Regions from separate parts of the Streptomyces sp. NPDC058045 genome, predicted to be linked through region 2. Evidence: riboswitches for the same ligand, from Rfam matches in the RefSeq annotation. Region 2 holds a riboswitch; the other holds the start of a gene.

Region 1 (4,427 bases), on a different contig from region 2:
GGGCCCGCGCGGCCGACCGGGCCATGAAACCAGCTTAATCGGCCGCATTGACACAGACTTGACGTACCGGTCGGGTCAAGTCCCGGCGGCCCGCCGCGTCCCCGGGTGGTCTCTCCCCGATCTCCACCGGTCCGACACCGCCCCGGGAGGCACCCCCTAAGCCGTATCACCCCCGGCGTGAAACGGTGAGAGCCGCTCCCGCATCCAGTCCGCGACCAGGTCCTGGGTGACGTCCAGCAGTACCAGGTTGACCGGCCAGGGAACGGGGACCCGGCCCAGGGCCCGGCCCAGGGCGTCCATCGCCGCGTCCCGGTCGGCCGGTTCGGCGCCGCTCAGTTCCACGCCGACGAAGAGCACCGGGTCGCCGCCCTCGATACTGGCCAGGCAGCGGCGGGCGGTACGCACCACACCCGTCGCGGCGAACTCCGCGGAGGCCGCGGAGAGGAAGTCCACCGGGTCCTCCTGCCAGTCCGGTGGGTAGAGCCGCACCCGGCCGCCGGTGAGCGGCCCGTCGAGTTCGCTGCGTCCGCTACGGCAGAGTTCGGCCACCGCGGGCGGCGGCAGCGGGATGCCGACGGTGCCGTCCGGGTTGACGGCGATGCCGAGTTGGGGCGGCAGGCCGCGGGCGAACTCCACCGCGGGCGCCACCGTGTACCCGAGTCCCTCCCCTGTCACCTGACGGAACTGCTGCTCCGAGCTGAAGACGGGGACATAGGCCTGCCCGTCCATCTCCAGGGTGGGCAGGTCCAGGGTGCCGCTCTCCGGGCCGCCGCCGTTGGGCAGCGGTATCCACAGCGGGCTGCGGCCCAGTACCTCCAGGATGCGTGCCGCGGCGGACGGTCCCGCGCCCAGGCCGGCGGCGAGCACCTCCTCCAACTCGTTGCCCGGCCAGCCCATATGGGGATGGGTCATGGCCTGCCCCGGTATGTCCATACTCTGCTCTACCGCCTGTCCCTCACTGCCTGCTGCCAGCGCACCCTAACCGGTCCCCCGCCGCCCGCACCCCCCGGTCGCCGGCTCGCTACCCGCAGGGGGGATCCGCTCCGGGGCCGAAGGCGATGGTGTGCAGGGAGTCCGCGGCCGGGCGGTCCAGCAGCACCGCGGAGGCACAGCCCGGGGGCGGGGTGCCCGCCTCCAGCCCGGCCAGCAGTGCGCGCAGCGCCCGCCGGTGCCGCGCGAAGGCGTAGCGGGAGACGCCGCGGCCGCGGGCCTGCTGGCCGGCGCGTGCGGTGCGGGGGGTGACGTCGAGCAGCAGCAGATGCAGTCGCCGGCCGCGGCGGGCGGCCTCCCGGGCGAGCCAGCGGCGCACCCAGCGCTGGGTGCCGCAGTCGTGCACCACCACGGCGCCGCCGCCCCGCAACACCCGCCGCAGCCCGGCGAAGTGCGCGATCCGCACCAGCGGCCGGTACAGCGGATACGGCAGCAGCGGGCCGAGGCGGCGGGCCCAACTCTCGCGGGTGTCCTGGGAGTCGACGCACACCCCGTCGACCGCCCGCCGTATCAGCGTCGACTTGCCGCTGCCCGGCAGCCCGGACACCACCACCACATCCCCCTCCCCGAACCACAGCCACCCGGGCCCCCAGCCGCCGAGCCCCCGCAGATCCCGTACGCGGGGCCGACGCGGACCGGGTAAGAGGGGGAGCGGCGTCCGGGGTCCCGGCGGCCCCATCGCCTCCGCCGCTCCCCCCGTGCCGTCGACCGCCTCGTCCGCCGTACCGCCCACCGGCCCGCCTCCCCTGCTCGCCGCCCGCGACGGCCCTCCGCACAGGGCGCGCCCCCAGGAGTGTAAAGAGACAGTAATGCGGCACAAGTCCCCCTGGTGCAAAGGCCGGTGGCGCTGCCGTACTCCGCGGACTCCCGGCCTCCGGACCGCGCAGGTGAACGCCGCCGCACCCGCCCCCGTTCCGGTCCTCCCCCGCACCTGCCGCGCGGCCGCACCGGCGTGCAATGATGAGCGCGCCAACTCCATACCGGCCGCTTGAATCCGCGCGGGAGAGCCCCCGGCCGCACGCCGGGGCGCCGAAGGAGCAAGTCCCTCCCTTGAATCTCTCAGGCCCCCGATACCGCGCGGGCGAGGCACATCTGAAAAGCGGGCCGCCCGGCACGGCGGCCCCACCCACGGTGCAAGCCGGGATCCGCCGCACGGGCCTCCCGGCGAACCTCTCAGGTTCCGATGACAGATGGGGAGGAACGTCCTCGCCGTCACGCCTCCGGGAGCAGCGCCCATGACCGACAGCCCTCGCCGTACCGCCCTCGACGCGGTGCACCGCGCCCTCGGCGCCACCATGACCGACTTCGCCGGCTGGGACATGCCACTGCGCTACGGCAGCGAACGTGACGAGCACACCGCCGTCCGCACCCGCGCCGGGCTCTTCGACCTCTCCCACATGGGCGAGATCACCGTCACCGGACCCCAGGCCGCCGACCTCCTCGGCTACGCCCTGGTCGGCAACATCGCCACCGTCAAGCCCGGCCGCGCCCGCTACACCATGATCTGCCGCGAGGACGGCGGCATCCTCGACGACCTGATCGTCTACCGGCTCGGCGACACTGAGGACCCGACGTACCTCGTCGTCGCCAACGCCTCCAACGCGCAGACCGTCCTGGACGCCCTCACCGAGCGCGCCGCCGGTTTCGACGCCGAGGTCCGCGACGACCGGGACGCCTACGCGCTGCTCGCCGTGCAGGGCCCCGCCTCCCCCGGCATCGTGGCCGCCCTCACCGACGCCGACCTGGACGGCCTGAAGTACTACGCGGGCCTGCCCACCACCGTCGCCGGGGTGCCGGTGCTGCTGGCCCGCACCGGGTACACCGGCGAGGACGGCTTCGAACTGTTCGCGGCGCCGGAGCACGCGGAAAAGCTGTGGCGGGCGCTCACCGACGCCGGGGCGGACGCGGGCCTGGTGCCCTGCGGTCTGTCCTGCCGCGACACCCTCCGCCTGGAGGCCGGAATGCCGCTCTACGGGCACGAGTTGAGCACCGCGCTCACCCCCTTCGACGCGGGTCTCGGCCGGGTCGTGAAGTTCGAGAAGGAGGGCGACTTCGTCGGGCGGGCCGCGCTCTCGGCGGCCGCGAAGCGGGCCGAGTCGGCGCCGCCGCGCAAGCTGGTCGGCCTGGTCGCCGAGGGCCGCCGGGTGCCGCGGGCCGGGTACCCGGTGGTCGCCGGCGGCGAGGTGATCGGCGAGGTCACCTCCGGCGCCCCCTCCCCCACCCTCGGCAGGCCCATCGCCATGGCCTATGTGGACGCGGCCCACGCCGCACCCGGGACCACCGGTGTCGGCGTCGACATCCGGGGCAGCCACGAGCCGTACGAGGTCGTGGCGCTCCCCTTCTACAAGCGGCAGAAGTGACGCCGCACCCCCTCGCACGGGGGACGTGACGCGGCCCATACGCTCCGTCTCGCATCGCAAGACCATCCGTTCACCAGCACTGCCCCGCGTACAGGAGAATTCAGGTCATGAGCAACCCCCAGCAACTGCGCTACAGCAAGGAGCACGAGTGGGTCTCGGGCGCCGAGGACGGCGTCTCGACGGTCGGCATCACCGAGTACGCGGCCAACGCGCTCGGCGATGTCGTCTACGCCCAGCTCCCCGAGGTCGGTTCCACCGTCACCGCGGGCGAGACCTGCGGTGAGCTGGAGTCGACCAAGTCGGTCAGCGACCTGTACGCGCCGGTCACCGGCGAGGTCACCGCGACCAACGACGATGTGGTCGGGGACCCCTCGCTGGTGAACTCCGCCCCGTTCGAGGGCGGTTGGCTGTTCAAGGTACGTGTCTCGGAGGAGCCGGGCGACCTGCTCTCCGCCGACGAGTACGCCGCGTTCTCGGGCAACTGAACCCGCCCGGGCGCTACCGAGACCGACGCGATAGGGATCGTGATGTCGCTTCTCAACACTCCCCTCCATGAGCTGGACCCGGATGTCGCCGCCGCCGTCGACGCCGAGCTCCACCGCCAGCAGTCCACCCTCGAAATGATCGCCTCGGAGAACTTCGCTCCGGTCGCCGTCATGGAGGCGCAGGGCTCGGTGCTCACCAACAAGTACGCCGAGGGCTACCCCGGCCGCCGCTACTACGGCGGCTGCGAGCACGTCGACGTGGTCGAGCAGATCGCCATCGACCGCGTCAAGGCGCTGTTCGGCGCCGAGCACGCCAACGTGCAGCCGCACTCCGGTGCCCAGGCCAACGCCGCCGCGATGTTCGCCCTGCTCAAGCCGGGCGACACCATCATGGGGCTGAATCTGGCGCACGGCGGCCACCTCACCCACGGCATGAAGATCAACTTCTCCGGCAAGCTCTACAACGTGGTCGCCTACCACGTCGACGACAACACCGGCCAGGTCGACATGGCCGAGGTGGAGCGCCTCGCCAAGGAGGCCAAGCCGAAGCTGATCGTGGCCGGCTGGTCGGCGTACCCGCGCCAGCTCGACT
Region 2 (4,427 bases):
GGTCGACCCGGCGCACCGGCGGCCAGTACTTGTCCGCGGCCGACACCCCAGCGGGGAAGACGGCCTCCTGCCTGCTGTACGGGTGGGGCCATTCGCCGGCGAGGGCGGACGCGGTGTGCGGGGCACCGCGCAGCGGGTTGTCCTCGGCGGTCCACTCACCGGTGGCGACCTTCTCGATCTCGGCGCGGATGGCGATCATCGCCTCGCAGAACCGGTCGAGTTCACGCAGGTCCTCGCTCTCGGTGGGCTCGATCATCAGCGTGCCGGCCACCGGGAAGGACATGGTGGGCGCGTGGAAGCCGTAGTCGATGAGGCGCTTGGCGACATCGTCCACGCTGACCCCGGTCGCCTTGGTGAGGGGCCGCAGATCCACGATGCACTCATGCGCGACGAGGCCCGCGGGGCCGGTGTAGAGCACCGGGTAGTGCGGCTCCAGGCGCTTGGCGATGTAGTTGGCGCCGAGCACCGCGACCTGCGAGGCGCGCTTCAGCCCCGCCCCGCCCATCAGCCGCACATACGCCCAGGAGATCGGCAGGATCCCGGCCGACCCCCACGGCGCCCCGGAGATCGGGCCGACACCGGTGGCCGGTCCGGCGGCCGGCTGCAACGGGTGGTTCGGCAGATACGGCGCCAGATGGGCGCGGACACCGACCGGGCCGACGCCGGGACCGCCACCGCCGTGCGGGATGCAGAACGTCTTGTGCAGGTTGAGGTGGGAGACGTCACCGCCGAAGTGGCCCGGCTTGGCGAGGCCGACCAGCGCGTTGAGATTGGCGCCGTCCACATAGACCTGGCCGCCGGCGTCGTGCACCGCGGCGCAGATGTCGGCGACATGCTCCTCGAAGACACCGTGCGTCGACGGATAGGTGATCATCAGGACGGCCAGCTCGTCCCGGTGGCGGTCGATCTTGGCGTGCAGGTCCTCGATATCGACCTCGCCGTCCTCGGAGGTCTTCACCACGACCACCTTCATGCCCGCCATCACCGCGCTCGCCGCGTTGGTGCCGTGCGCGGAGGACGGGATGAGGCAGACGGTGCGGCCGGTGTCGCCGTTCGCCCGGTGGTAGCCGCGTACCGCGAGGAGGCCGGCCAGCTCGCCCTGGGATCCGGCGTTGGGCTGGAGGGACACCTTGTCGTAGCCGGTGAGCTCGGCGAGGCGCTCCTCCAGCTCGCGGATGAGGGTGAGGTAGCCCTGCGCCTGGCCGATGGGGGCGAAGGGGTGCAGCGCGCCGAACTCGGGCCAGGTCACCGGCTCCATCTCGGTGGTGGCGTTGAGCTTCATGGTGCAGGAGCCGAGCGGGATCATGCCCCGGTCCAGCGCGTAGTCCCGGTCGGCGAGGCGGCGCAGATAGCGCAGCATGGCCGTCTCGGAGCGGTGCTGGTGGAACACCGGGTGGGTGAGGTAGTCGCCGGTGCGCAGCAGGGCCGCGGGCAGCGCGTCCCCGGTCGCCTCGTCCAGCGCCGCGGCGTCGGCCTCCACCCCGAAGGCGGTCCACACCGCGCAGAGCCGGCCGCGGGTGGTGGTCTCGTCACAGGCCACGCCGACGTGGTCCTGGTCGACGAGGCGGAGGTTGACCCCTTCCTCGCGGGCGGCCGTCACGATCTGCCCGGCCCGGCCCGGCACCCGCAGCGTCAGGGTGTCGAAGAAGTCCTGGTGCACCACCTCGACCCCGCCCGCCCGCAGCCCCGCGGCGAGCAGTGCCGCGTACCGGTGGGTGCGGCGGGCGATGGTGCGGAGCCCGTCCGGCCCGTGGTAGACGGCGTAGAGCCCGGCCATCACGGCGAGCAGGACCTGCGCGGTGCAGATGTTGCTGGTGGCCTTCTCCCGCCGGATGTGCTGCTCCCGCGTCTGAAGCGCCAGCCGGTACGCCTGGTCCCCGTCTGCGTCGACGGAGACACCGACGAGGCGCCCCGGCAGATTGCGGGCGAACTTCTCCTGGACCGCCATGTATCCGGCGTGCGGCCCGCCGAAGCCCATCGGCACCCCGAACCGCTGGGTGGTGCCGACGGCGATGTCCGCACCCAGCTCACCGGGCGGCGTGAGCAGGGTGAGCGCCAGCAGATCGGCGGCGACGGTGACGACCGCGCCCAGCCCGTGGGCCTGCTCGATCACCGGCCGCAGATCCCGCACCGCACCGGAGGCCCCCGGGTACTGGAGCAGCACCCCGGTCACCCCGCGCTCGGCTACCTCGGCGGGGATGCCCTCGGAGAGGTCGGCGACGACGACCTCGACGCCCGCCGACTCGGCCCGGGTACCGATCACGGCGATGGTCTGCGGCAGAGTGTCCGCGTCCACCAGGAACACACCGTTCTTGACCTTGCCGACGCGCCGGGACAGCGCCATCGCCTCGGCGGCCGCGGTGCTCTCGTCCAGCAGCGAGGCCCCGGCGGTGGGCAGCCCCGTCAGCTCCGCCACCGTCGTCTGGAAGTTCAGCAGCGCCTCAAGCCGCCCCTGCGAGATCTCCGGCTGATACGGCGTGTACGCGGTGTACCAGGCCGGGTTCTCCATCACGTTGCGCAGGATGACCGGCGGGGTGTGGGTGCCGTAGTAGCCGAGGCCGATCATGGAGTCCAGGACCTCGTTGCGGTCGGCGAGCGAGCGCAGCTCCCCGAGGACCTCGGCCTCGGTACGGGCGTCCGGCAGGTCGAGCGCCGCCGCCTGCTTGATCACATCGGGTACCGCGGCGGCCGTCAGCTCGTCGAGGGAGCCGTAGCCGACATGGGCGAGCATCTTGGCGCGGGCTTCGGTGTCGGGGCCTATGTGGCGCTGCTCGAACGGCGTGCCCTGTTCCAGCTTGGCGAGCGGGATGCGGTTGGCGGTCATATGCGGAGGCCTCCTGGTCTGACGCGACCTGTGAGGGCACCACGGCACGGGTGCCCGTACGGCCTCCCCCTCTGTCATCTCGACCTGAGAGCTTCACCGGTCCGCTCGGAGCGCCCCGGCTTTCACCGTCGGTGAGAGCGGAGGCCGTGGACTCCCGCCCTGCTTTCCAGAGTGACCTCGTCCGTGCGGTACTTGTGCCTGAGAGTTTCCGGGGAGGATTTGCTCCTTCGGCGCCCCCCGGCCTGGGCCGGAGGGCTCTCCCGCACGGGGTCGGCAGCCACCGCCAGCCTACCAGCGGGCACTGTCACCGATCCCCCGAGTGGCCGCCCGCCGCATTCTGCCTTTTGGTAGTGGTGACGGAGGAGTTCGTCCGCGTGACGGACGTGCTGCGAGCAGCGGGAGTGCCTGTGCAGACCGACATCGATCCGCGCCAACTCATCGGCCGCAAGGCCTTCGACCGCACCGGGACGAAGATCGGCACCATTGACGAGGTGTACCTGGACGACGCGACCGGCGTCCCCGAGTGGGCTGCCATCAGGACCGGGCTGTTCAGCCGGGACGCGTTCGTGCCGCTGGAACCGAGCAGTCTGGTCGAGGGCGCACTACGGGTGCCCTTCGACCGCTCACTCGTGAAGGACGCCCCGGACTTCGGCGTGGGCCGCCACCTCTCCCCCGAGCAGGAGCTTCAGCTCTACCACCACTACGGGCTGGACACGGCGGCCCCTCCCCCGCCCGAGGACCGCGACTTCGGGCGGCTCGCGGGCGACGGCCCGGACTCCGGCGACTGACCACCGCCGTCCGGCTCGCCCCCGTCCCGCTCCGGCACCAGCGGCAGCGGCTCGGAGGGCGTGAGACCGGGGTCGCCGGTACGGAAGGTGCGGACCCGGCCCGGCGGTGAACCGGGCGTCTCGAAGCGGACGGTGACCCGGCCGACCCCACTGCCCTGCACCCAGCCAGGCCCGTACTCGACGTGCACCACATCGCTCCCGGCCATCCAGTGCGGCTCGTCCGGGGGGACCTCGGCCGGGACCGGCTCCGTACGCGCGGGTCCATGGTCGTCGGCGTCCGGCGCGGCCTCGTGGCGGGGTGGCTGATCGGGGGGCGGCTGGGCGTCCGGTGGGTGCGCGAGCGGCCCGGCCGTGTCCCCGGTGGCCTCGGATCTGGCGTGCGCGGCCTGGGCGAAGAGGTCCTCCTGCGTGAAGTCGGCCAGCCCGCTGACGCCGACCCCCAGCAGCCGCACCCCGCCCGTGGTGTCCACCGACTCCAGCAGCCGCGCCGCCGCCTCCCGCACCACCCCCGGATCGTCCGTCGGCCCGCGCAGCGTCTCGGAACGGGTCAGCGTGGAGAAGTCGTACCGCCGCACCTTGAGGACGACCGTACGGCCGGAGCGAGCCGCCGCACGCAGCCGGGCCACGCAGCGGTCGGCGAGCCGCTGCACCTCCAGCCGGATCCGCACCCGGTCATGGATGTCAAGGTCGTAGGTGTCCTCCACGGAGACCGACTTGGCGTCCCGCTCGGCCACCACCGGCCGCTCGTCCCGGGCCAGCGCCATCGCGTACAGCGCCGTGCCGTGCGCCCGCCCCAGCAGCCGCACCAACTCGTC

The links. A riboswitch is a leader RNA that binds a small molecule or an ion and turns the genes downstream of it on or off. The one in region 2 is predicted to bind glycine.
Region 1: another riboswitch for glycine. It lies ahead of gcvT (glycine cleavage system aminomethyltransferase GcvT); the one in region 2 lies ahead of gcvP (aminomethyl-transferring glycine dehydrogenase).

What each region holds. Positions count from the first base shown of each region.
Region 1 is NZ_JBHVRR010000035.1:18,067-22,493, forward strand. Features, by position in the region: gene ACFVST_RS20875 (enhanced serine sensitivity protein SseB) at 157-933, opposite strand; gene ACFVST_RS20880 (AAA family ATPase) at 1,022-1,669, opposite strand; glycine riboswitch at 1,980-2,076, shown strand; gene gcvT (glycine cleavage system aminomethyltransferase GcvT) at 2,226-3,350, shown strand; gene gcvH (glycine cleavage system protein GcvH) at 3,458-3,835, shown strand; gene glyA (serine hydroxymethyltransferase) at 3,878-4,427, shown strand, end outside.
Region 2 is NZ_JBHVRR010000049.1:9,689-14,115, reverse strand. Features, by position in the region: gene gcvP (aminomethyl-transferring glycine dehydrogenase) at 1-2,824, opposite strand, end outside; glycine riboswitch at 3,001-3,097, opposite strand; gene ACFVST_RS23965 (PRC-barrel domain-containing protein) at 3,232-3,612, shown strand; gene ACFVST_RS23960 (DNA polymerase IV) at 3,525-4,427, opposite strand, start outside.